2 regions of the Xenorhabdus budapestensis genome follow, and region 1 is predicted to be linked to the other one. Evidence: predicted binding sites of a transcription regulator. Region 1 holds the regulator's gene; the other holds the start of a gene.

Region 1 (11,793 bases):
CACCTGTTTGCCAGAATTGATGGTATCTGTCACCGCAAGTCTGAATGGGCTACCAAACATGGCTGTGGGTAATGCAATCGGTTCTAATATTACAAATTTACTGTTGATTACCGGCGCCGTCGCACTTATTCGTCCAATAACAGTGCAATCAGAAATTCTGCGGCGAGAATTGCCCCTGATGTTGCTGATTATGGGATTTGCAGGCTACTTGTTGTCTAATAACTACCTGAGTCGTTTGGATGGCATTGTTCTGTTGTTTACCGCCCTATTTTTTATATCAATAATGATAAAAATGACAGCCAACTCCCAATGTAATGATATCGACAACTACACACGGGAGCGGGACTCAGAACTGCCCGTCGAAGGCAACAAAGGGATCGCGCTGCTTTGGGTTGTTTTAGGGTTAATTATCCTGCCGATATCTACCCGCATGGTAATTGATAATGCCACCGTGATTGCGCATATTTATGGTATCAGTGATCTGGTTATTGGACTGACAATTTTAGCTGTGGGAACAAGCCTGCCTGAACTTGCTACTTCTATTGCTGCGGCCATTAAAGGCGAAAATGATATGGCAATAGGAAATATCATTGGTTCTAATGTTTTCAACATGACTTTTGTATTAGGTATTTCCAGCATATTTTCACCCAGCGTTATTTCATCCTATGCCTTTTCCCGGGATTTTTGGATCATGATGGCAGCAAGTGTACTATTCACGATATTCTGTGTAAGGAGAAAACATCGGTTGAACCGATTGAACGGCGGGTTATTACTCGGCTGTTTTATCGCTTATTTTGTCGTACTTTTTGTGATGTCTGGTGATTAATATCCGGTGATTAATGTACTGAATAATTACCGATTGAATGGGAAGAAGTGGGAGTAAAAATGCCTAAGATTGATTTTCAGCAAGCAGGTAAGAGAGTATTACATATCGAACTCGACGGATTAGCGAGGTTGGAACAATACATCAATGATGATTTCAGCAAAGCCTGTGAATTAATGTTTGGCTGCGAGGGCAAAGTCATTGTCATGGGGATGGGAAAATCCGGCCACATAGGAAGGAAAATGGCAGCAACATTTGCCAGCACCGGAACTCCGTCGTTCTTTGTCCACCCGGGAGAAGCCAGTCACGGTGATCTCGGCATGGTAACCCCAAAAGACATTGTAATAGCCATTTCCAATTCCGGTGAATCCAATGAGATCCTCGCCTTAATTCCAATACTTAAGCGGCAAAAAGTCCCACTCATCTGTATGACAAATAACTGTAACAGTAGTATGGGTAAAGCCTCTGATGTCCATTTGTGCATCAAAACACCACAAGAAGCCTGCCCATTGGGATTGGCTCCCACAACCAGCACAACCGCAACGTTGGTCATGGGCGATGCCCTGGCCCTTGCACTACTGGAAGCCCGTGGTTTTACCACAGAAGATTTCGCCCTTTCCCATCCCGGTGGTGCACTTGGACGCAAACTTTTGCTACTGACCAGTGACCTAATGACCACTGGTGATAATATTCCTCGAGTACCCCGCACTGCCACCCTGCGTGAAGCATTGATAGAAATCACACGAAAAAAACTGGGCATGACGGTCATCTGTGGTGGTGATATGCAGATCGATGGTATCTTTACTGACGGGGATCTACGCCGCGTTTTCGATATGGGTATCGATTTAAACAACGCCAAAATTTCTGACGTCATGACCACGGGAGGGGTCCGCATCAAACCGAATGCGTTAGCTGTTGATGCCCTGAATCTGATGCAATCACGCCATATTACCTCCCTACTGGTTACAGAAGGCAACACCTTGCTTGGTGTATTACATATGCACGATCTATTGCAAGCAGGAGTTGTATAAAAACCCGTCATATAAGTCTGGTAAAATAGTACTGAACAGGCCTGCAACCAAAGGCCTGTCACAATTTAATACTAGTTACAACACTAGTGAAATAATGTAGTAGAGAATTCCTGAATGAAGCAAAACGAATATCTGGATACCTGTTATGGCCCAGTTAATAAAGAAATTATCGAGAAAGCCAAAAAGATCCGCTTATTGATCTGCGATGTTGATGGTGTGATGTCAGATGGCCTGATATACATGGGCAATGAGGGTGAAGAGCTGAAAGCCTTCAATGTTCGTGATGGTTACGGTATCCGTTGTTTAATTACCTCCGGTATCGAAGTTGCAATCATAACTGGCCGCCAAGCCAAGTTGCTGGAAAATCGTGCAAAAACCCTTGGTATTACATATCTTTACCAAGGTCAGAACGATAAGATTTTGGCGTATCAGGAACTGTTGGATAAACTAGCGCTACAACCTGAACAGGTTGCCTATATCGGCGATGATCTGATTGATTGGCCTGTAATGGCTCAGGTCGGGTTATCAGCTGCGGTGGCCGATGCTCACCCACTATTGCTGCCGAAGGCGAATTATGTAACTCAGATTGCTGGTGGTCGTGGGGCAGTCAGAGAACTTTGTGATTTGGTGCTTTTCGCTCAGAATAAGCTTGAAGATGCCAAAGGGTTATCAATATAAAATATGAACTGAAAAAAGAATGAGCAGAACTCAATCCTGGCTGATCGCAATACTGACTTTGATTGTGCTTGCATTGATTGGCTGGAATTTATCCAATTCAAATCAAGACACTTCATCACCAATTTTAGATGATAGTTATCCTACTTACCAAACAGAGGAAGCCATCACATTTGTTTATGATCCAGGGGGTAAATTGGCTTATAAACTCGTGGCAGATGATGTTAAAAATTATACGGAAACAAAACTGACTTGGTTTACCAAGCCAGTTTTGACTACTTTTGATGCTAACAGCTCATCCACACCCCCGAAACCGACATGGACAATACGCGCCAATAAAGCAAAACTTACCCATGATGATATGCTCTACTTACATGGGGATGTCCAAGTGGACAGCTTGAATGACGCATCACAATTGCAAAAGATCACAACAGATAATGCAACAGTCAATCTCGTGACTCAGGACGTCGTATCTGACGATAAAGTCACTTTAGAGGGAGTCGGACTGCAATCTGTTGGTATGAGAATGCGCGGCAATCTACGAGACAAAACTGCTGAATTGATTGAAAAGGTGAGCACTCGCTATGAGATTCCACATGAAGAACCTAATCCGTAATACCCTGATTACCAGTACACTGGTTGCAGTTAGCCAGCCTGCGCTGGCATTGAAAGATGACACGCAAAAACCCATTACCATTGATTCAGCCAGACAATCTTTGGATGTAACGAGGAACGTTACCACATTTACGGATAATGTTATCGTAAAGCAAGGTTCTATCGATATTCGGGCTGATAAGGTTGTTGTTACCCGCCCTGACGGTGATTCGAAAAAAACCGTTATCGAAGCCTATGGCAATCCTGCAACGTTTTATCAATTACAGGATGATGGTAAACCCATCAAAGGCCATGCTTCGAAGATGCGCTATGAAATGGGTAGCGAGCTAGTCACACTGACAGGCAATGCTTATCTTGAACAGCTCGACAGTAACATCAAAGGCGATAAAATCACCTATTTAGTGCCAACACAGCAAATGGAAGCCTTTAGTGATAAAGGTAAACATGTCACCACCGTCCTGTTACCTTCTCAGTTGCAGGAAAAAGGCCCTAGTGTTAACAACGCTGATGTTAACAACACTGATGTTCATAAAAAGAGTAAATAACGACGTATGGCAATATTAAACGCGGACAATCTGGCAAAAGCTTATAAGGGACGTAAGGTTGTTGAAGATGTCAGCCTGAAAGTAAAATCAGGTGAAATTGTGGGCCTGCTTGGGCCAAACGGTGCAGGTAAAACCACAACTTTCTATATGGTCGTTGGCATTGTGCCACGTGATGCAGGTACTATCACAATAGACCATGAGGATATCAGCCTGCTACCTCTGCATGAACGTGCCCGCCGGGGCATCGGTTACTTACCACAGGAAGCCTCAATCTTCCGCCGGCTGAGCGTGTACGATAATTTAATGGCGGTTCTTGAAATCCGTAAGGATATCAATCAGGAACAGCGCAAAGCACGCGCCGAAGAATTAATGGAAGAGTTTCATATTTCTCATTTGCGTAACAATCTTGGTCAATCATTGTCCGGTGGTGAACGCCGCCGTGTGGAAATCGCCCGCGCACTGGCCGCTAATCCTAAATTTATTCTGTTGGATGAACCTTTTGCAGGTGTTGACCCTATTTCTGTTCTTGATATTAAAAAGATCATTCAACACCTACGTGACTGTGGTCTGGGTGTTCTAATTACTGATCATAACGTCCGTGAAACACTGGATGTTTGTGAACGTGCTTACATTGTCAGTCAGGGGCATTTGATAGCCCATGGTACACCAGAAGATATCCTTAGCAATGAGCAAGTTAAGCGAGTTTATCTGGGCGAGGGTTTCCGGCTTTAAGGCTCATCGTCAGGCAAAATTCGAGGGCATTCAGTTCAGGAGTATTAAGGATCAGTGCAGGAGGAAGTGAGAACGTTATGAAGCAAAGTTTGCAACTCAAGCTCAGTCAGCAATTGACGATGACGCCGCAACTTCAGCAAGCTATCCGTTTGTTGCAACTTTCTACGCTTGAACTTCAGCAGGAGATCCAACTGGCTTTGGAAGCCAACCCTATGCTTGAGCAAGAAGAACTGCACCAGGAAATTGATACCCAAGGTTATTCTGATACGGAAACAGCACCTGATGCAGAGACATATCCTGATACCGAAACAAAAGTCATGGATACTCTTGAAGCCCTTGAGCAACGAGATATGCCTGAAGAGCTTCCCCTTGATACCAGTTGGGATGAAATTTACACCGCAGGTACATCCCTGGGAACAAAAAGTGACTACAGCGCAGATGATTTCCCCGTCTATCAAGGTGAAACAACCCAGACATTACAAGATTATTTAATGTGGCAGGCTACGCTGACTCCCTTTACTGAAACAGACTCAGCCATCGCCACATCGATCATTGATGCCATTGACGAAACAGGCTACCTGACAGCCCCTGTCGAGGAGATTCTTGCCAGCATTGGTGATGATGAACTGACATTAGAAGAAGTCGAAACCGTACTCAAGCGTGTACAACACTTTGATCCCATTGGTGTTGCGGCACGTAATTTACGTGAGTGCCTGCTGATCCAGCTTGCAATGCTGCCAGCAGAAACACCTTACCTGAACGAAGCAAAACTGGTTACCAGCAAGTACCTTGAACTATTGGGCAACCGGGACTTTCGAAATTTGTTGCGACAGAGCAAATTAAAAGAAAGTGCATTAAAAGAAGCAATTGATATCATTCAGTCACTGGAGCCGAGGCCCGGATTAATGGTGAATACCGGAGAATCCGAATACGTTATTCCCGATGTATTAGTCCAGAAAGAGAATGAACGCTGGCAGGTCAGGCTGAATACCGACAACATCCCTCGTCTGCGCATTAATCAGCATTATGCTGCACTAGGGCAACAATCTCATAATGAGAGTGACAGCCTGTTTATCCGTAATAACCTGCAAGAAGCCAAGTGGCTGATAAAAAGCCTCGCAAGTCGCAATGAAACGTTATTGAAAGTCAGTAACTGCATTGTGGAGCGACAGCAAGATTTCTTTGAATATGGTGCGGAATACATGAAACCACTGGTACTGGCTGATATTGCCTATCAAGTTGACATGCATGAATCCACCATTTCCCGTGTGACAACCCAGAAGTATCTGCATAGTCCACGCGGGATTTTTGAATTGAAATATTTTTTCTCCAGTCACGTTAATACCGATAGCGGAGGCGAAGCCTCTTCTACGGCGATACGGGCACTGGTGAAAAAATTGGTCGCGGCAGAAAACCCGGCCAAGCCACTGAGTGACAGTAAATTGACAAACTTACTTGCCGAGCAAGGCATTCAGGTAGCACGTCGAACTGTCGCAAAATATAGAGAGTCGTTATCCATCCCGCCTTCAAACCAACGTAAAAAATTGGTTTGAACAACCCAGAGAAGGAAAACACTATGCAACTCAATGTTACAGGCCACAATCTTGAAATCACTGATGCACTACGCAACGTTGTGAACACAAAATGCGGCAAATTGGATCAATATTTCGATAAGATTAACCTTATTCAGGTCATCCTCCGAGTGGAAAAGGTGCAGAAGATCGCTGAAGCCACGGTGTATGTCAACGGAGGAGAGTTGCATGCGAGTTCAGAGCATGAAGATATGTATGCGGCAATTGATGCGCTGGCAGACAAACTGGCTCGTCAATTGACCAAACATAAAAGTAAATTGAGACAACATTAATAGCTTTCAGACAACAGGACTGTCATAAGATTAGCACTATTCTATCTATACCAATAGACTTCCGGTTGCATCAAAGTAGGCAATAAATGAACACAGCCAACAAAAGAAACAACCTGAAGGCTCAATGGCATAAGCATAAATAGTGCTCTGATACCAGATGTCTACACTCAGGCATCTGGTATTACAGTCTCTAAGTGAATAAAGAAATGAACAACGAAACAGATTTACCACTAAGTTCAGTGCTTTCATCCGAATGTACGCGTAACAACGTACTTTGTTCGAGTAAAAAGCGTGCCTTAGAGATTATCAGCGAGCTGGCATCAAAACAGCTTAATTTACCAGAAAATGCCGTATTTGAAGCCATTCTTTCCCGTGAGAAAGTGGGGACAACAGGTATTGGCAACGGAATTGCCATTCCTCACGGCAAGCTGGAAACAGAATGCGCAAATAATGCCGTTGGTGTATTTTTGCATCTGGAACAACCGATTACCTTTGATGCTATTGATAATCAGCCTGTTGACTTGCTATTTGCTTTATTGGTTCCATCTAACCAGTGCCAGATCCATTTACATTCACTCTCATTGATTGCAAAGCGGCTGTCAGATAAAAATCTCTGTCGTCGTCTGCGTTCAGCACAAAGTGATGAAGAACTATACAAAATCATTACTGAATAAATAACGATTACAATTGCGGTTACAATTGATTGCTGAAAAGCAATAAAAACAGCAGCGGTTCTAATGAACCGCTGAGACATTAAGGGGAGTCATCTCATGGTGCTGATGATAGTCAGCGGTCGTTCTGGTTCTGGTAAATCCGTAGCCCTGCGCGCGCTGGAAGATATGGGGTTCTATTGTGTGGATAACCTGCCGGTAGTGTTACTTCCGGAGCTGGCTAATACATTGGCTGAGCGTGATATTTCAGCAGCAGTCAGTATCGACGTGCGAAATATGCCGGAATCACCCGAAATTTTCGAAGAAGCACTGAAAAAATTACCGGACAGCTTTTCACCGCAGCTTCTGTTTCTTGATGCAGATCGTAACACATTGATCCGCCGTTACAGTGACACCCGGCGCTTGCATCCGCTCTCAAGTAAAAATCTGTCACTGGAAAGCGCCATCGACAAAGAGAGCGATCTACTGGAGCCGCTGCGTTCACGGGCAGATCTGATCATTGACACGTCTGAGATGTCAGTCCATGAACTGGCTGAAATGCTAAGAACGCGTTTATTGGGCAAACGCGAACGTGAATTGACAATGGTATTTGAATCTTTCGGCTTCAAACACGGTATTCCAATTGATGCAGATTACGTTTTCGATGTGCGCTTCCTGCCAAACCCACACTGGGATCCGAAACTGCGCCCGATGACGGGGTTGGATCGCCCTGTTGCCGCATTTTTGGATCGCCATACAGAAGTGCATAACTTTATTTACCAGACCCGCAGTTATCTTGAACTCTGGCTGCCGATGCTGGAAACCAATAACCGCAGCTACCTGACAGTTGCCATAGGTTGTACCGGCGGTAAACACCGTTCGGTTTATGTGGCGGAACAGTTGGCTGATTATTTCCGTTCCCGTGGTAAAAACGTGCAATCACGTCACCGCACACTGGAAAAACGTAAGTAACCGAACGTAACCAATCAAAATAAAACAGGCCATGACAGTCAAGCAGAGACTTGAGATTAAAAACCGACTCGGTATGCATGCCCGCCCTGCCATGAAACTGCATGACCTTGTGCAGCAGTTTCAATCTCAAGTCATCCTGCGCAACGGAAGCAATGTTCAGGCGGAGGCTCATAGTGTTATCACTATGCTGATGTTGGACTCCGAACAAGGTAGTTACATTGAAGTTGAAGCAACCGGGCCGGATGAACAACAGGCGCTGGCGGCTATTGTGGAGCTATTTAATTCCGGCTTTGATGAAGAATAAACTTACACGATTTTGCGGGATTGCAGCACAGACCACCATCTCTGTTTTCTCTCTATTTCTCTTGCATTCACTTACGTATAACCCCCCTTACTTTTCCCTTAATACTTCACTTCTATCCAGCAAGAACGGCAACAAACACAGTATTTGAAAACAAAAAAAGATAAAAAAACCTTCATAAATTCCATTATAAGATCCTTCCAAAAGGATAAATCAAGAAGCCTTACTTATTAAGTAAGTAAAACACCCCGACTATTTACAAATAATATTCATTAAATAATAAATGTTATCTATCAATAAATTAACGCTATTAAATCAGTTTGAAAAAAACTTATCATTAAAAGGAATTTATACACAAAGCATTATATGTACAGTTCCTACATTGGAGGTTTACTTCATGCGTTTTAATAAGACCACATTGGCTATCTTTCTTGGACTGACTTTATGCCAAAGTGCTGCTCAAGCGGCACCAGTACTTTCTTTAGATAATACTCAGGCAAAACGTGTTGCAGCTAACAACAATGCTTGGGTAGAAATCAACACTACCGCTTTCGAAAACAATATCAATACACTGGAAAAAAATCTGAACAAAGACACCAAAGTGTGTGCGATTCTGAAAGGCGATGCTTATGGTCATGGTATCGGTCTGCTGATGCCATCCATCATTAAAACTGGAGTACCTTGTGTAGGTATCACCAGTAACGAAGAAGCCCGCATCGTACGTGACAACGGCTTCAAAAGCCAGCTCATGCGTGTTCGCGCAGCTACTGTGAATGAAATTGAGAGCACCCTAGGCTATGACATGGAAGAAATAGTCGGTGATCTGGCAAGCGCCAAAGCTATTGATGCTCTGGCTAAAAAACATGGCAAAGAAATTCGTGTCCATTTAGTGCTGAACACTGGCCTCATGAGCCGTAACGGGCTGGAAATGAAAACTGAGCAGGGTAAACAAGAGGCTCTGCAAATTGTTCAACTGCCTAACCTGAAATTGGTCGGTATAATGAGCCACCATGCTCTCACCGACCTGAACGCCATCCGCAATAGTATTAAGAACTTCAATGAACAAACAGCCTGGTTGATCAAAGAAGCAAATCTGAAAAGAGACGAGATCACCTTACATGCATCCAGCTCTTTTGCATCACTGAGCATTCCGGAAGCTCAGTTTGATATGGTACGTGTTGGTAGTGCACTGTATGGCATGCTGTCTGACAGCTACCCAGAATACAATCATCTGATGCAGGTAAAAACCCGGGTTGCATCTGTTAAACCCTATCCTAAAGGTAATGGTGTCAGCTACGACAACACTCACATCCTAAAACGTGATTCTATGCTCGCTAACCTGCCAGTTGGTTTCTCTGATGGCTTCAGCTCTGCTATGTCAAACAAGGCATTTGTTTTGATTAACGGTCACCGTGCTCCGGTTGTTGGCCTCGTTTCCATGAATACCGTAATGGTGGATGTGACTGATCTGCCTGATGTGAAAAGTGGCGACGAAGTGGTGATTTTCGGTAAACAAGGTAATGAAGAAATTACCCAGTCTGAAATTCAGCAATGGAGTGGAATGCATATTGTTGAGCTATCTTCTATCTGGGGAGAAACCAATCCAAAGATCGTTGTTACAGGTTGATAATTTGTAATCCAATAATATAGGTCTGGCTAAACCTTATTTCATTAACAACACAAAACAGTTCGTGATCATGATCTCTTTATTTTCACGACAGAACAGCCTAATATCACTTTAATCACATTTGCAAATAACACCCCCCTCCTTGCGTTGCGGGGTGTTATTTTGTATTGAGCCTAATTTGGAGCGTGGTATGACAAAACCTAAAATTATTATCAATGAATTAGATGCAGAACGTTTAGATTCTCTGTTGGAACAAGCTGTATTTGCCAATAGCAGTATCGCAGATGCACTAAATGAAGAGCTGGATAGAGCTGAAATTGTGCCACCAGTAGAAATACCCGCAGATGTTGTTACAATGAACAGTGAAATTAAATTTATTGATTTCAGTAACAATGAAGAGCGAGTCCGAACCCTCGTTTACCCGTCTTCTCTGCAAGACAGCACAAAACAACTATCCGTGATGGCACCTTTAGGCGCTGCACTTTTAGGATTGCGAGTAAATGATGAAATAACCTGGGAATTGCCGAATGGTGAAAAAACCCGGATAAAAGTATTAGAGATACTTTACCAACCCGAAGCGGCAGGTGAATATCACCGTTAACTCGCAGCCAGCTCAGTAGAACCAAACTGGCTGTTGTTGATTGAGTATCCCTATTGACCGGCGATACTCATTTCCGGCAACAATACTGATCCACACTGAATGTTACTACGTGTTTCAATATCATTACCTATTGTCACCATATTTGCCCACATATCTTTCAGATTGCCCGCAATAGTGATCTCACTGACCGGATATTGTATTTCGCCATTTTCGACCCAAAAACCGGCTGCCCCACGAGAATAATCCCCAGTCACAGCACTGACGCCCTGTCCCATCAGTTCCGTCACTACCAGGCCGGTTCCCATTTCCTGTAGCAGACCTGCAAAATCTAACCCTCGCCCCGCGATACGCCAGTTATGAATCCCACCTGCATGGCCTGTACTCGTCAGCCCCAGTTTACGGGCAGAATATGACGTCAACAACCATGACTGTAAAATACCCTCTTTAATAATTTCACGCGGCAATGTGCGCACACCTTCACTATCAAACGGTGTAGAAGCCAACCCTCTCAGCAAATGTGGTTGTTCTTCAATGGTCAACCATGAAGGCAGGATCTGCTTACCCAGACTATCCAGCAAGAAAGATGATTTACGATAGATGCTGCTGCCGCTGATCGCTCCAACTAAATGACCAAACAGGCCGGTAGCGACTTCGGCAGAGAAAATCACAGGCGCTTTCATCGTCGAGAGTTTACGTGCACCTAAACGAGACAATGTACGATGCGCACTTTCCTGCCCAACCCATTCTGGCGATTGCAACTCATCAAAACGACGGTTCACAGTATAAGCATAATCACGCTCCATATTGCCATTCTGCTCTGCAATCACGCAGCTCGACATGGAATAGCGACTTGAACAATAGCTCTGTAGCATACCGTGACTATTACCAAAGACCCGAATACCATAATGACCATTAAAACTACCACCTTCGGTATTGGTAATACGCTGATCTGCCTGTAATGCAGCCTGTTCGGCACGGGCAGCCAACTCAATCGCCTTATCAGCATCCAAATCCGCAGGATGGAACAAATCCAGCTCCGGTGCCTCAAACGTCAGTAACTCTTTGTCTGCGGGACCAGCACAAGGATCAGGTGAAGTGTAACGGGCGATATCAATGGCAGCCTGTACAGTACGTGCAATGGCTTCCGGGCTTAAATCGGTAGAAGAGGCACTACCTTTGCGCTGCTGGTGATAAACGGTGATCCCCAATGCACCATCACTGTTAAACTCAACATTTTCGACTTCACTGAAACGGGTACTGACACTAATCCCCATCGTTTTATTGACTGCGACTTCCGCAGCATCACTGCCTGTTTTTGCTAATTCCAGAGCGTGAGAAACCGCATCTTCCAGTTGTT
Region 2 (11,793 bases), 230 kb from region 1:
AAAGTTATACCTCATAGGTAAAATTTCACGCAATCGATTGCTTTTATAAGCCAGAGCAATAAAATGTGTCTTTTGTTGACTCGAAACTCCACACCATGGCTACCTCAACCCACAAACACTCAGAATCAGAAATCCCCGAAAAATCGGGTAGCGAATTAATTTACCGTCTGGAAGATAAACCACCTCTTCCACATGCCCTGTTTGCCGCCTGTCAGCATCTGCTGGCAATGTTTGTTGCTGTCATCACACCAGCGATATTGATCTGTCAGGCTCTTGGGCTTCCCGAACAAGATACACAACGCATTATCAGTATGTCCTTGTTTGCTTCAGGGTTAGCCTCACTTATTCAAATCCGTTCCTGGGGGCCAATTGGCTCAGGTTTGCTTTCCATTCAAGGAACCAGTTTTAATTTTGTAGCTCCTCTTATCATGGGTGGCCTGGCCATGAAAAATGGAGGAGCCGATATTCCAACAATGATGGCTGCCCTGTTTGGTACATTGATGCTTGCAGCAACCACTGAGATATTTCTTTCCCGCATACTGCATCTGGCCAGAAAAATCATCACACCTCTAGTTTCCGGCATTGTTGTGATGATTATTGGTCTGTCACTGATTCAGGTTGGGTTAACTTCTATCGGCGGCGGTTATACCGCTATTCAGCAAGGCACATTTGGTGCCCTCGAAAACCTTTTGCTGGCGGGAGTTGTTCTTGCCATTATTGTGTTGCTGAATCGCCAACATAATTCCTATTTACGGGTTGCGTCTCTGGTTATTGCCATGGCAGTAGGATATTTAGTCGCTTGGTATATGGAGATGCTACCCCATTCAACTACAACAGAAGACAAACCAATTATCATTGTTCCCTCTCCACTGTATTACGGGCTTTCTTTGGACTGGAATTTGTTGATCCCACTTGTCCTGATTTTTATGGTGACGTCACTGGAGACAATCGGTGATATTACAGCAACTTCAGATGTTTCTGAGCAACCTGTCAGCGGCCCGTTATACATGAAGCGTATTAAGGGCGGTGTACTGGCAAATGGTCTCAATTCGATGGTTTCTGCTCTATTTAATACATTCCCGAATTCCTGCTTTGGTCAGAATAATGGAGTAATCCAACTGACTGGTATTGCCAGCCGCTATGTCGGTTACATTATTGCTTCCATGCTGATTCTATTAGGGCTATTTCCGGCAGTAGCAAGTTTTGTACAGCATATTCCTGAACCGGTATTAGGTGGCGCTACTATTGTGATGTTCGGTACGATTGCCGCATCTGGTGTCAGAATTGTTTCCCGTGAACCGTTAAATCGACGTGCCATTATGATCATCGCCTTGTCACTGGCTGTGGGATTGGGCATTTCTCAACAACCACTGATCTTACAATATGCACCTGAATGGGTAAGAAACCTGCTTTCTTCTGGCGTTGCCGCTGGCGGGCTCACAGCCATTCTCCTAAATCTGGTTTTTCCTCAAGAAAAATAGCCATAATTTTCGCCTGGCTCTTCTTCTCCCGCTTATATAGCGGGAATTTTTTGTGTAACTCTTCGCATATTCTTTTGCAATATTCTTCGCAATTTTCCTGCCAGTATGCCGGAATGAGTGCTTTTTCAGTGTTGCCTATTGAGTAGCGATCCGTTTTACGGCATAAAAGGGATTCTTTTCAGGACGAGCGTATTGAGGTGAGATTATGAAGTGGTTAGGGAAATGCTTTGCTACTCTGCTGTTGTTACTGATTCTGGCAATGATCATTGTTTATTTTGTTGCCCAGACACATTGGGGAGCTAAACAAATAAGCCAGTGGATCAACAAGCAAGGTTATTATCAGGTCAATATTGAAAGTATCGACCACAGTTGGCTCCGACCTATGACCCTAATGCTCAATAATGTGAGTGTCAGCGATAAACAGAGTTCTTTCTCACTCAATACCAATACGGTGGATCTGGATCTCAAATGGCAATTCCTGCCCAAATTCACAGATCTCCATAAGCTGACATTACAACAAGGTAAGTTAGCGCTGTCAGGCAATCAGTTTCCCCCTGCTTTGAAAGCCGATATTTTACAACTGAATCAGATGGATATTCAGTTAACAACCCCTCATTCGCAAATTCAGGGAAAAAATATTATCGGCGGTATCACCCCCTGGATACCTGATACCAACTCTCCTTTTGGTTCGGGGCAGTACCAGTTCAGTGCCAGTACAATCAGTATAAATGGACTTCCGTTTGATAAGGTCGTCATGCAGGGAAGCCACCAGAATAACAGTCTGACCATCAGCGCCTTTGGTGCAGAGTTTCTGAAAGGTTTCATCTCTGGAAATGGACAACAATTACCTGATGGCAGTTGGAGCTGGGATAATATCCTGATCAATGATATACGCTGGCAGTCCCCAATGGCACTGGCTGCTCTGGTAGAAAAAACTCATCAACTCCCGACCATCCACATTAAAGATCTCAATCTCACTAACGCCAAACTACAAGGGAAAGATTGGTCTGTCGATTATCTTGATACAACCATCAAAGGACTGGGGTTAGTTAATGGTCGTTGGCAGGCCGAAGATGGCTTGATTGATTTTAATGCCATGAATATGACCTTCAATGACGCTCAATTCCGGGATATATTGGGTAAATTCCGCTTTTCCGGTGATATTTTTACCATCGCCAATCTGACAGCTCATTACCAGAAAGGTTTATTCAATATTAAAGCTCAGTGGGATCGCCAGAGCCGCCAGTTAACCCTCAACGACAGTTCAGTGACAGGCTTGATTTACTTCCTGCCAGCAAAATGGCGTGACTATATCAAAAATCCCGCATCAGAATGGATTTCAGCACTGAAATTAAACAATGTCAGTATTAACAATACACTCCTGATTGATGCGAATCCTGATTTTCCATTTCAGCTCACCACACTATCAGGCTATGTCGATACTATGGATATCCTGAAAAATGGTCATTGGGGATTATGGAATGGACAAGCATCGTTACAAGCCGCCAGCGGAACATTCAATAAAGTAGAAATCGCTCGTCCTTATCTGCAATTACATGCTACAGATGACAGAGTCGTGGTTGATAAAATGAATGCCTTCACGGGTGATGGATTACTACAATTTAACGGTATGGTTGAACAGTCAGCTTCTCAAAAACCTTTTCAGCTCAACTTCAAGGGAATGAATGTGGATTTGGGTATTCTGCCACAGTGGGGTTGGAGACCGCTCAATGCACATGGCGATGGCAATTTTTCACTAGCTATCACCGGTGATCTCTCTGCTGACAATATTAAGGAGACCATCAGTGGCACACTGGCGGCTGAAGACAGGTCATCCAATAAAGAGTCACAGTCCATTAAACAAGGGGTAATGACGACCGATAGCAGCCCTGTCGGTCAATCTGATGCAACCCAATCTGACGAAGCAGGACAATCTCACACAGAGCAATCATAAAAAATAGAACAATTGCAAAAAGATAGCGAAAACAGTTCTGCCACAGAAAAGGGTAGAACCTGAATCGCTATCCAGTTATAGCAGTTCAGATTTTCACAGGCCGTTCAGCAGGCAATACGATATAAGTACCGGTGAACACACTACCCACTCCCAGTTCACCGCTTACTTGTACTTCCAGCTTAACACGCGCTTTATTGCCACGTGCAAGTCGGGCTAAATCACCGCTTATATTATTGAGGTCAGCAACAGCACTGGGGCGGCCAGTGATTGGTTTATGGTAACGAATATTCGCATCAACCAGAATGATATCTCCCCCCAGTTGACGCTCCTGCAATAACAGCCAGATCAATCCCCACGCTGTTAATGTCGATTGAGAAAACAAACTACCGGCAAAAATAGTATGGTGAGGGTTCTGGTTACCTGCTTCCGGCATTGTGGTAATAAAACGCTGCCCTGTGTACTGAGTAATACGCAGCCCCATTTTTTCACTCAAGGGAATGTGCTTGTACCACGCCTGTTGCAATTCCGCACACCAGTCCGGACGGTGCAAAATATCATCAAGACTTATAATAGGCTTAATCATCAAGAAGTGATTAATAGGAGACGACTGGGCACCATTAATAAGTCCCCGGTTTTGAAATCCCAACTTACTAAAGAAATCAACAGCATCCTCACGCGCACTACAAACAATCCGCTTTACACCTTCTTGTCTGGCAACGGATTCCAATGCCATTGCAATCAGTGTGCCTAACCCTTTCTGTTGTTCATTAGGGTCAACGGCCAGAAAACGGATAGCACCTTCACTATCTGCATTGATATATAAACGCCCAACAGCAATCGGTTTACCCGTTTCATCCACCACCATTTGATGATGAGCCATCGAATCATAAGCATCTCTTTCTGAGCCAATCGGCTGGTGAAGTGGCTTACGCAGCATCTCCCAACGAAATTGGTAATAGGTTTCTAGCTCTTGTTCGGTTTGAGGTACTCTGAGGTGATACATAGAAACAGCCCCTTCTTTGCGTGTTGTCATGTGTAGTCAAGGAAATATATATAGCAAACGATAGTTATCTTATTTTTGTTATGTTCAGCGCTCCCGAAAGTACGCACTTATACCCGTTGTCTTTCAAATTGCAACTTTGTTGGCTGCATCCTGAAATCCATTGGGTACACATCATACTTGCAACCAGAAAGTCACAGGCCCATCATTTGTCAGACTTACTTTCATGTCCGCAGCAAATTGCCCCATTTCTGTTTTTATACCAGTTGCACGGCACTGTTCAACAAAATAGCGATAAAGTTGATCAGCTTTTTGGGGGGTAGCGCCACCAGAAAAACTCGGTCTTAAACCTTTTTGAGTATTAGCAGCCAGGGTAAATTGGGAAATAACTAATAAGCTCCCATTAGCTTGCTGAACATTCAGGTTCATTTTTCCATGCTCATCGCTGAACACGCGATATCCCATTACTTTGTCACACAGACGCTGGGCTTTTTGTTGATCATCTTCTTTTTCAACCCCCAGAAAAACCAGCAGTCCCTGCTCAATTTCTCCAATAGTTTTACTATCAACAACAACTTTTGCCTGTGTTACACGTTGAATTAATGCAATCATTTTTCTTGTGAGTGATCCATAAAAGATAGAGTAACTTGTAGGGATAGTATCTTGCTTGCCAAGATGCTATCCCATTTAGAACCTGTTAACTGTTACGTGAAACAGTTACATGAAAACGGTTATGTGAAAGATACTATGTTGCTTCGGGAAGTGAGAAGTCATGTGTTTTAAAATAATCAGGAATGATTTTCCTGTCAGTCACATGAATGGCATTGATACCTAATTTCTGTGCTGCATCAATATGTTCCAAAACATCATCAAAAAAAACTGCCTGTTCAGTAGTTACACCTTCTTTTTCAAGCAAATATTTAAAGATATCCTGATTTGGTTTACGCATTCCCAAGTCTTGGGACAGATAAAGAAAATCTGCCGAAGCAGTAATTTCAGGATAGTGCTGTGGCCAGTACTGGAGATGCAAGTGGTTTGTGTTGGATAATACAACAACCCTATGCCCTTGCCCCCGCAGTTTATTCATTAACTCAATGACTTCCTGCCTGACGCCAATGAAAATCGCATTCCAACCTTCAGAGAATTGTTCAAAGCTGAGTGAGATCTCCATTTCATCACACAGCACTTCAACAAATTCTGTATCCGTGATTTGCCCACATTCATGCTTTTCAAACGCCTCTCCCATTGTAAATTTGGTCGTCAACGTTGCCAGTGGTGTACCACTTAAGTTACTCCAGACAGCCAGTACTCTTTTAAAATCAATATCAATAATCACATTACCCATATCGAAAATGTACAGCATAATCCCTCCTGACTGGTGCTTATGGTTTTGTACTTTTATCATAATTTAATCAAGAAAAAAGGGTAAGACGACAAAGAACAGACAAATTACGCTATTGAGCAATCGTCATTGAAACAGTTAACAATTTAACTAAATCGTAATACTAGCAGGCTGAGGCAGGTAAGCGACAGGGAGAAGAGTTTGGTCAGAAGAGCGCTGATAAAACTCAGGGTGCCGAAGCACCCTAAGCTATTCAAAAGAAATTAACCTTCTTTACTACGGCTTGCGCGACGACGATCATTTTCAGTCAAATGGCGTTTACGCAGACGAATTGATTGTGGTGTAACCTCAACCAGTTCGTCATCATCAATGAACTCCAGCGCTTGCTCCAATGTTTTCTTGATATGTGGAGTCAGCGTTGTCGCTTCATCTGTACCAGAAGCACGAACGTTAGTCAGTTTTTTACCTGTCAGACAGTTTACGGTCAGGTCATTGGAGCGAGAATGGATACCAATGATTTGGCCTTCATAAACTTCTGTACCGTGACCAAGGAACAACTTACCACGCTCCTGCAAACCATACAGAGCATAAGCAACGGCTTTGCCCTGACCATTGGAAATCAGTACACCATTCTGGCGACGACCAATTTCACCCGGACGGATGTCATCATAGTGGCTGAAGGTTGCGTACAGCAGACCAGTACCGGAAGTCATGGTCATAAATTCAGTACGGAAACCGATCAAACCACGGCTTGGGATAACGTAGTCCAGACGCACGCGACCTTTACCATCCGGCAACATATCACGCAGTTCACCTTTACGTTCACCAAGCGCCTGCATCACATCACCCTGGTGCTGCTCTTCGATATCCAGTGTTACCTGTTCGAAAGGTTCCTGCTTACGGCCATCAATTTCACGGAAAATAACTTTTGGACGAGAAACCGCTAATTCGAAACCTTCACGACGCATATTCTCAATCAGGACGGAGAGGTGCAGTTCACCACGACCAGATACACGGAAAGCGTCTGGATCTTCAGTTTCTTCAACACGCAGTGCGACGTTATGAACCAGCTCTTTTTTCAAACGATCCAGGATCTGGCGGGAGGTCACATACTTACCTTCACGGCCACAGAAAGGTGAGGTGTTAACACAGAAAAACATGCTAACGGTAGGCTCATCAACTGCTAACGCTGGCAGAGCTTCAACTGCATTAACCTCACACAGAGTATCAGAGATGTTCAGTTCACCCAGACCGGTAATCGCAATGATATCACCGGCTTCCGCTTTGTCAGATTCGATGCGATCTAATCCCAGATGGCTGAAAACCTTACCAACTTTACCATTACGCGCCTTACCTTCACTATCAATAATCGTGATGTTCTGGTTTGGTCTTACCGTTCCACGCTTGATACGACCGATACCAATAACCCCAACGTAGTTGTTGTAATCCAGCTGAGAAATCTGCATCTGGAATGGGCCATCAAGATCAACTTTAGGCGGCTCAACATGCTCAACGATTGCCTGATACAGCGGAGTCATATCCTCGGCCATATCTGTGTGGTCGTTACCGGCAATCCCCATCAGTGCAGATGCGTAAACAATAGGGAAATCCAACTGTTCGTCGGTTGCACCAAGGTTTACGAACAGGTCGAATACCTGATCGACTACCCAGTCAGGGCGAGCGCCAGGACGGTCAACTTTGTTGATAACAACGATTGGCTTCAAACCGTGGGCGAAGGCTTTCTGAGTTACAAAGCGAGTCTGCGGCATCGGGCCATCCATCGCATCCACCAGTAACAAAACACTGTCGACCATTGACATCACGCGCTCTACTTCACCACCGAAATCGGCGTGGCCCGGGGTATCTACGATATTGATGCGGTAGTCATTCCATTTAATAGCGGTGTTTTTTGCAAGAATGGTGATACCACGTTCTTTTTCCAGATCATTGGAATCCATCACGCGCTCGGTCGCGGCTGCACGCTCACCAAATGTACCAGATTGCTGTAGAAGTTTATCAACCAGCGTAGTTTTGCCATGGTCAACGTGAGCGATAATGGCAATATTTCTTAAGTTATTAATTGACAAGTATTTTTACCGTTTTAGCTATTTGAAGAAATATTAAATACAGACAGCGTGACAGATTGCAACGCTACTCTCATTTAACACAAATATGGTGCTATTTTACACGTTATAGCTACAGAGTGAAATAAATGTGAAGTGCATCACTTTTGAAGTTTATCTATTTTCTGAATATAAACGTGTCATAACTTAAAGTGATAATAACAGTAACTGTAATGGATTAACCTTATTTATTTTCACTAAAATGGTGCATTATTGTCATTTTTATTCACTAATTTAGTGCAAGAATACTTAAGGATCCCTCTGTGCTTTTGTCTATTTGCTGAGTTTTATACCTATTTATAAATATACACAATCAGATTCAATGGCTTTTAAAAGTTGGCACGTTTTTCGCAATGTGTTCTGGCATTGAAAATCGCAATAAAATTGGCTGTATACAAAGACACTATCAGCCACTTAAGATAGGGTAGCCAGCGCCTTATCCAGCCTACGTAAACCAGGAGAACTCATATGTCCGTTGAACATGTTTTGTCCATGATTGAAGAACATCAGGTGAAGTTTATTGACTTACGTTTTACTGACACTAAAGGTAAAGAACAGCACATCACCATTCCTGCCCACCAGATTGATGAAGATTTCTTCGAAGATGGCAAAATGTTCGACGGTTCATCTATCAAAGGTTGGAAAGGTATCAATGAATCCGACATGGTACTAATGCCAGATCCATCTACCGCAATGCTTGACCCTTTCTTTGACGATGCCACGCTCATTATACGTTGCGATATCCTGGAACCTGGCACAATGCAAGGTTATGGTCGTGATCCTCGCTCTATTGCAAAACGTGCGGAAGATTTCCTGCGCGCAAGTGATATTGCAGATACTGTTTTGTTCGGGCCAGAACCGGAATTCTTCCTGTTTGATGATGTCCGTTTCGGCAATTCTATTTCAGGTTCTTATTATCATATTGATGATACCGAAGCGGCCTGGAATAGCGGCACTCGCTATGAAGGTGGTAACAAAGGCCATCGCCCAGGAGTTAAAGGTGGCTATTTCCCTGTCCCTCCGGTGGACTCTTCTCAGGATCTGCGTTCAGCAATGTGCCTGACCATGGAGGAAATGGGTTTGGTTGTGGAAGCCCACCACCACGAAGTGGCAACAGCAGGTCAGAACGAAGTCGCAACTCGTTTCAACACCATGACCAAAAAAGCGGATGAAACCCAGATTTATAAATATGTGGTACATAATATCGCCCATGCTTTCGGCAAGACAGCGACATTTATGCCAAAACCGCTGGTCGGAGATAACGGCTCTGGAATGCATTGTCACATGTCACTGGCTAAAGGCGGTGTCAACCTGTTCGCCGGAGACAAATATGGTGGGTTATCTGAATTGGCTCTTTACTATATCGGCGGCATCATCAAACATGCCCGTGCCCTGAATGCCTTTACTAACCCAACCACTAACTCGTATAAACGTCTGGTACCTGGTTTTGAGGCTCCCGTGATGCTGGCCTATTCTGCCCGCAACCGCTCTGCATCTATCCGTATCCCGGTTGTAGCCAGCAGTAAAGCTCGTCGTATTGAAGTACGTTTCCCAGATCCGGCCGCAAATCCTTATCTGGCCTTCTCTGCTCTGCTTATGGCTGGCCTTGATGGTATCATCAACAAAATACATCCGGGCGATGCGATGGATAAAAACCTGTATGACTTGCCAGCCGAAGAAGCCCAAGAGATCCCAACCGTAGCCTCTTCTCTGGAAGAAGCACTGGCTGCACTGGATACAGATCGCGAATTCCTGACCCGCGGTGGTGTTTTCACTGATGATGCAATTGATGCTTATATTGGTGTCTTGAACAGTGAAATCGAACGCGTTCGTATGACTCCACATCCTCTGGAGTTTGAACTGTATTACAGCGTTTAATGCTTGAAGGCACTACAATTGCTCCTTTTTATTTTGTTGCCGTGAAACTTTTGGCCCATCTTCGGATGGGCTCTTTTCCCTCTGAACTTTCCTTCTCGATAGAGTGGGTGACCAATTCATGATCAAATAAGATACAACGCACCAAAAAAGTGCAAAGGCTGAAAGGTTGGATAGAAATGGCTGATTTTCCCAAAACAGAACAGATTCTTGATTCACTGATAAACAGTGTGTTGGTACTGGATAACGATTTAATTATCCACTATGCCAATCATTCCGCCATGCAACTTCTGGCACAAAGTACACGTAAATTATTTGGCACTCCTCTTCCGGTATTGTTCAGCTATATCTCATTAGATACGGAATTTATGCGTTCCAGTCTGATACGCGGGCATGGTTTTACGGATAACGAAGTCATATTAGTGATCAACAATCACTCACATGTTATGTCGCTCAGTGCCCAACCAATTTCCGAACAGTTTATTCTGCTGGAACTCGCTCCTATGGATAGCCAGCGCCGTTTAAGCCAAGAGCAGATACAACAGGCACAGCAGGCGGCTGCGCGGGAATTGGTTCGGGGGCTGGCACATGAAATCAAAAACCCACTGGGGGGTTTACGGGGAGCCGCACAATTATTGGCAAAAACACTGCCAGATCCCTCCCTGCAAGAATATACTCAAGTCATTATCGAACAGGCAGACAGGCTTCGTACCCTTGTGGATCGATTATTGGGGCCACAGCATCCCGGAGCTCAGATCCGCCAGAGCATTCACCATGTGGTAGAACGGGTCTATCAATTGGTATCACTGGAAATGCCCGACAATGTCACATTAATCAAGGACTATGATCCCAGCCTGCCGGAGCTATCCCATTACCCTGATCAGATTGAACAGGTTTTATTGAATATTACCCGCAATGCCCTACAAGCATTGGACAGTAAAGGTGGCATAATCACTTTACGAACCCGAACAGCATTCCAAATCGCCTTACATGGTGAGCGTTATCGCTTAGCTGCCAGAATTGATATTGAAGATAATGGGCCAGGCATTCCTCCCGGTATTCAGGATACGCTATTCTACCCGATGGTAAGTGGGCATGAGGGAGGAACCGGGCTAGGTTTATCTATTGCCCGCAGTCTTATTGATCAACATTCTGGAAAAATCGAATTTACCAGTTGGCCGGGACATACGGAGTTTTCCATTTACCTGCCTATCAAGAAATAGGGGATACCATGCAACGAGGAAAAATCTGGATCGTTGATGACGACAGCTCTATCCGTTGGGTACTTGAACGAGCGCTGAGTGGCGCAGGTATGGAGTGTATCAGTTTTGAAAACGCAGATTCCGTATTGGCAGCACTATCACAAGGTTGTCCCGACGTTTTGCTGTCAGACATCCGCATGCCGGGTCTGGATGGGCTGAGCTTGCTCAATCAAATCAAACAGAACTATCCACAACTTCCGGTCATCATTATGACTGCTCATTCCGATTTGGATGCAGCCGTCAGCGCCTACCAACACGGTGCATTCGATTATCTACCGAAGCCATTCGATATTGATGAAACTGTCGCGTTGGTTGAACGTGCATTAAGTCATTCCCGGGAACAACAACACTCATCCCGTAATTCTAAAATATCGTCATCAGTCTCTGAAATGATTGGAGAAGCTCCTGCCATGCAGGAGGTATACCGGATTATCGGACGGCTTTCCCGCTCCTCCATCAGCGTCTTAATCAATGGTGAATCAGGCACAGGGAAAGAATTGGTTGCCCATGCTCTGCACCGCCATAGTCCAAGAGCCGCAGCCCCTTTTATTGCCTTGAATATGGCAGCAATCCCAAAAGATTTAATTGAGTCAGAATTATTTGGTCACGAAAAAGGGGCTTTCACTGGTGCCAATCAGATTCGCCACGGGCGTTTTGAGCAAGCTAATGGAGGTTCACTGTTTCTGGATGAAATTGGCGATATGCCACTGGATATCCAAACACGCCTATTGCGGGTTCTGGCAGAAGGGCAATTCT

The links. The regulator sigma-54, encoded in region 1, starts transcription at its own class of promoters, with help from an activator protein. The targets are predictions, from matches to a motif close to GTTGGCACANNTTTCGCTNT.
Region 2: a site for sigma-54 is predicted at 8,236-8,255, ahead of glnA (glutamate--ammonia ligase). Genes of this name have one in related genera too.

What each region holds. Positions count from the first base shown of each region.
Region 1 covers NZ_CP072455.1:474,188-485,980, reverse strand. Annotated here, with positions in the region: gene HGO23_RS02030 (calcium/sodium antiporter) at 1-826, shown strand, start outside; gene kdsD (arabinose-5-phosphate isomerase KdsD) at 886-1,854, shown strand; gene kdsC (3-deoxy-manno-octulosonate-8-phosphatase KdsC) at 1,969-2,532, shown strand; gene lptC (LPS export ABC transporter periplasmic protein LptC) at 2,552-3,145, shown strand; gene lptA (lipopolysaccharide ABC transporter substrate-binding protein LptA) at 3,126-3,689, shown strand; gene lptB (LPS export ABC transporter ATP-binding protein) at 3,696-4,421, shown strand; gene rpoN (RNA polymerase factor sigma-54) at 4,499-5,974, shown strand; gene hpf (ribosome hibernation promoting factor) at 5,998-6,285, shown strand; gene ptsN (PTS IIA-like nitrogen regulatory protein PtsN) at 6,492-6,959, shown strand; gene rapZ (RNase adapter RapZ) at 7,056-7,907, shown strand; gene npr (PTS phosphocarrier protein NPr) at 7,939-8,211, shown strand; gene alr (alanine racemase) at 8,606-9,835, shown strand; gene rnk (nucleoside diphosphate kinase regulator) at 10,026-10,436, shown strand; gene pmbA (metalloprotease PmbA) at 10,487-11,793, opposite strand, start outside.
Region 2 covers NZ_CP072455.1:248,730-260,522, forward strand. Annotated here, with positions in the region: gene HGO23_RS01015 (nucleobase:cation symporter-2 family protein) at 96-1,481, shown strand; gene HGO23_RS01020 (AsmA family protein) at 1,687-3,435, shown strand; gene fabY (fatty acid biosynthesis protein FabY) at 3,521-4,438, opposite strand; gene dtd (D-aminoacyl-tRNA deacylase) at 4,610-5,047, opposite strand; gene yihX (glucose-1-phosphatase) at 5,181-5,798, opposite strand; gene typA (ribosome-dependent GTPase TypA) at 6,041-7,864, opposite strand; gene glnA (glutamate--ammonia ligase) at 8,369-9,778, shown strand; gene glnL (nitrogen regulation protein NR(II)) at 9,955-10,998, shown strand; gene glnG (nitrogen regulation protein NR(I)) at 11,007-11,793, shown strand, end outside.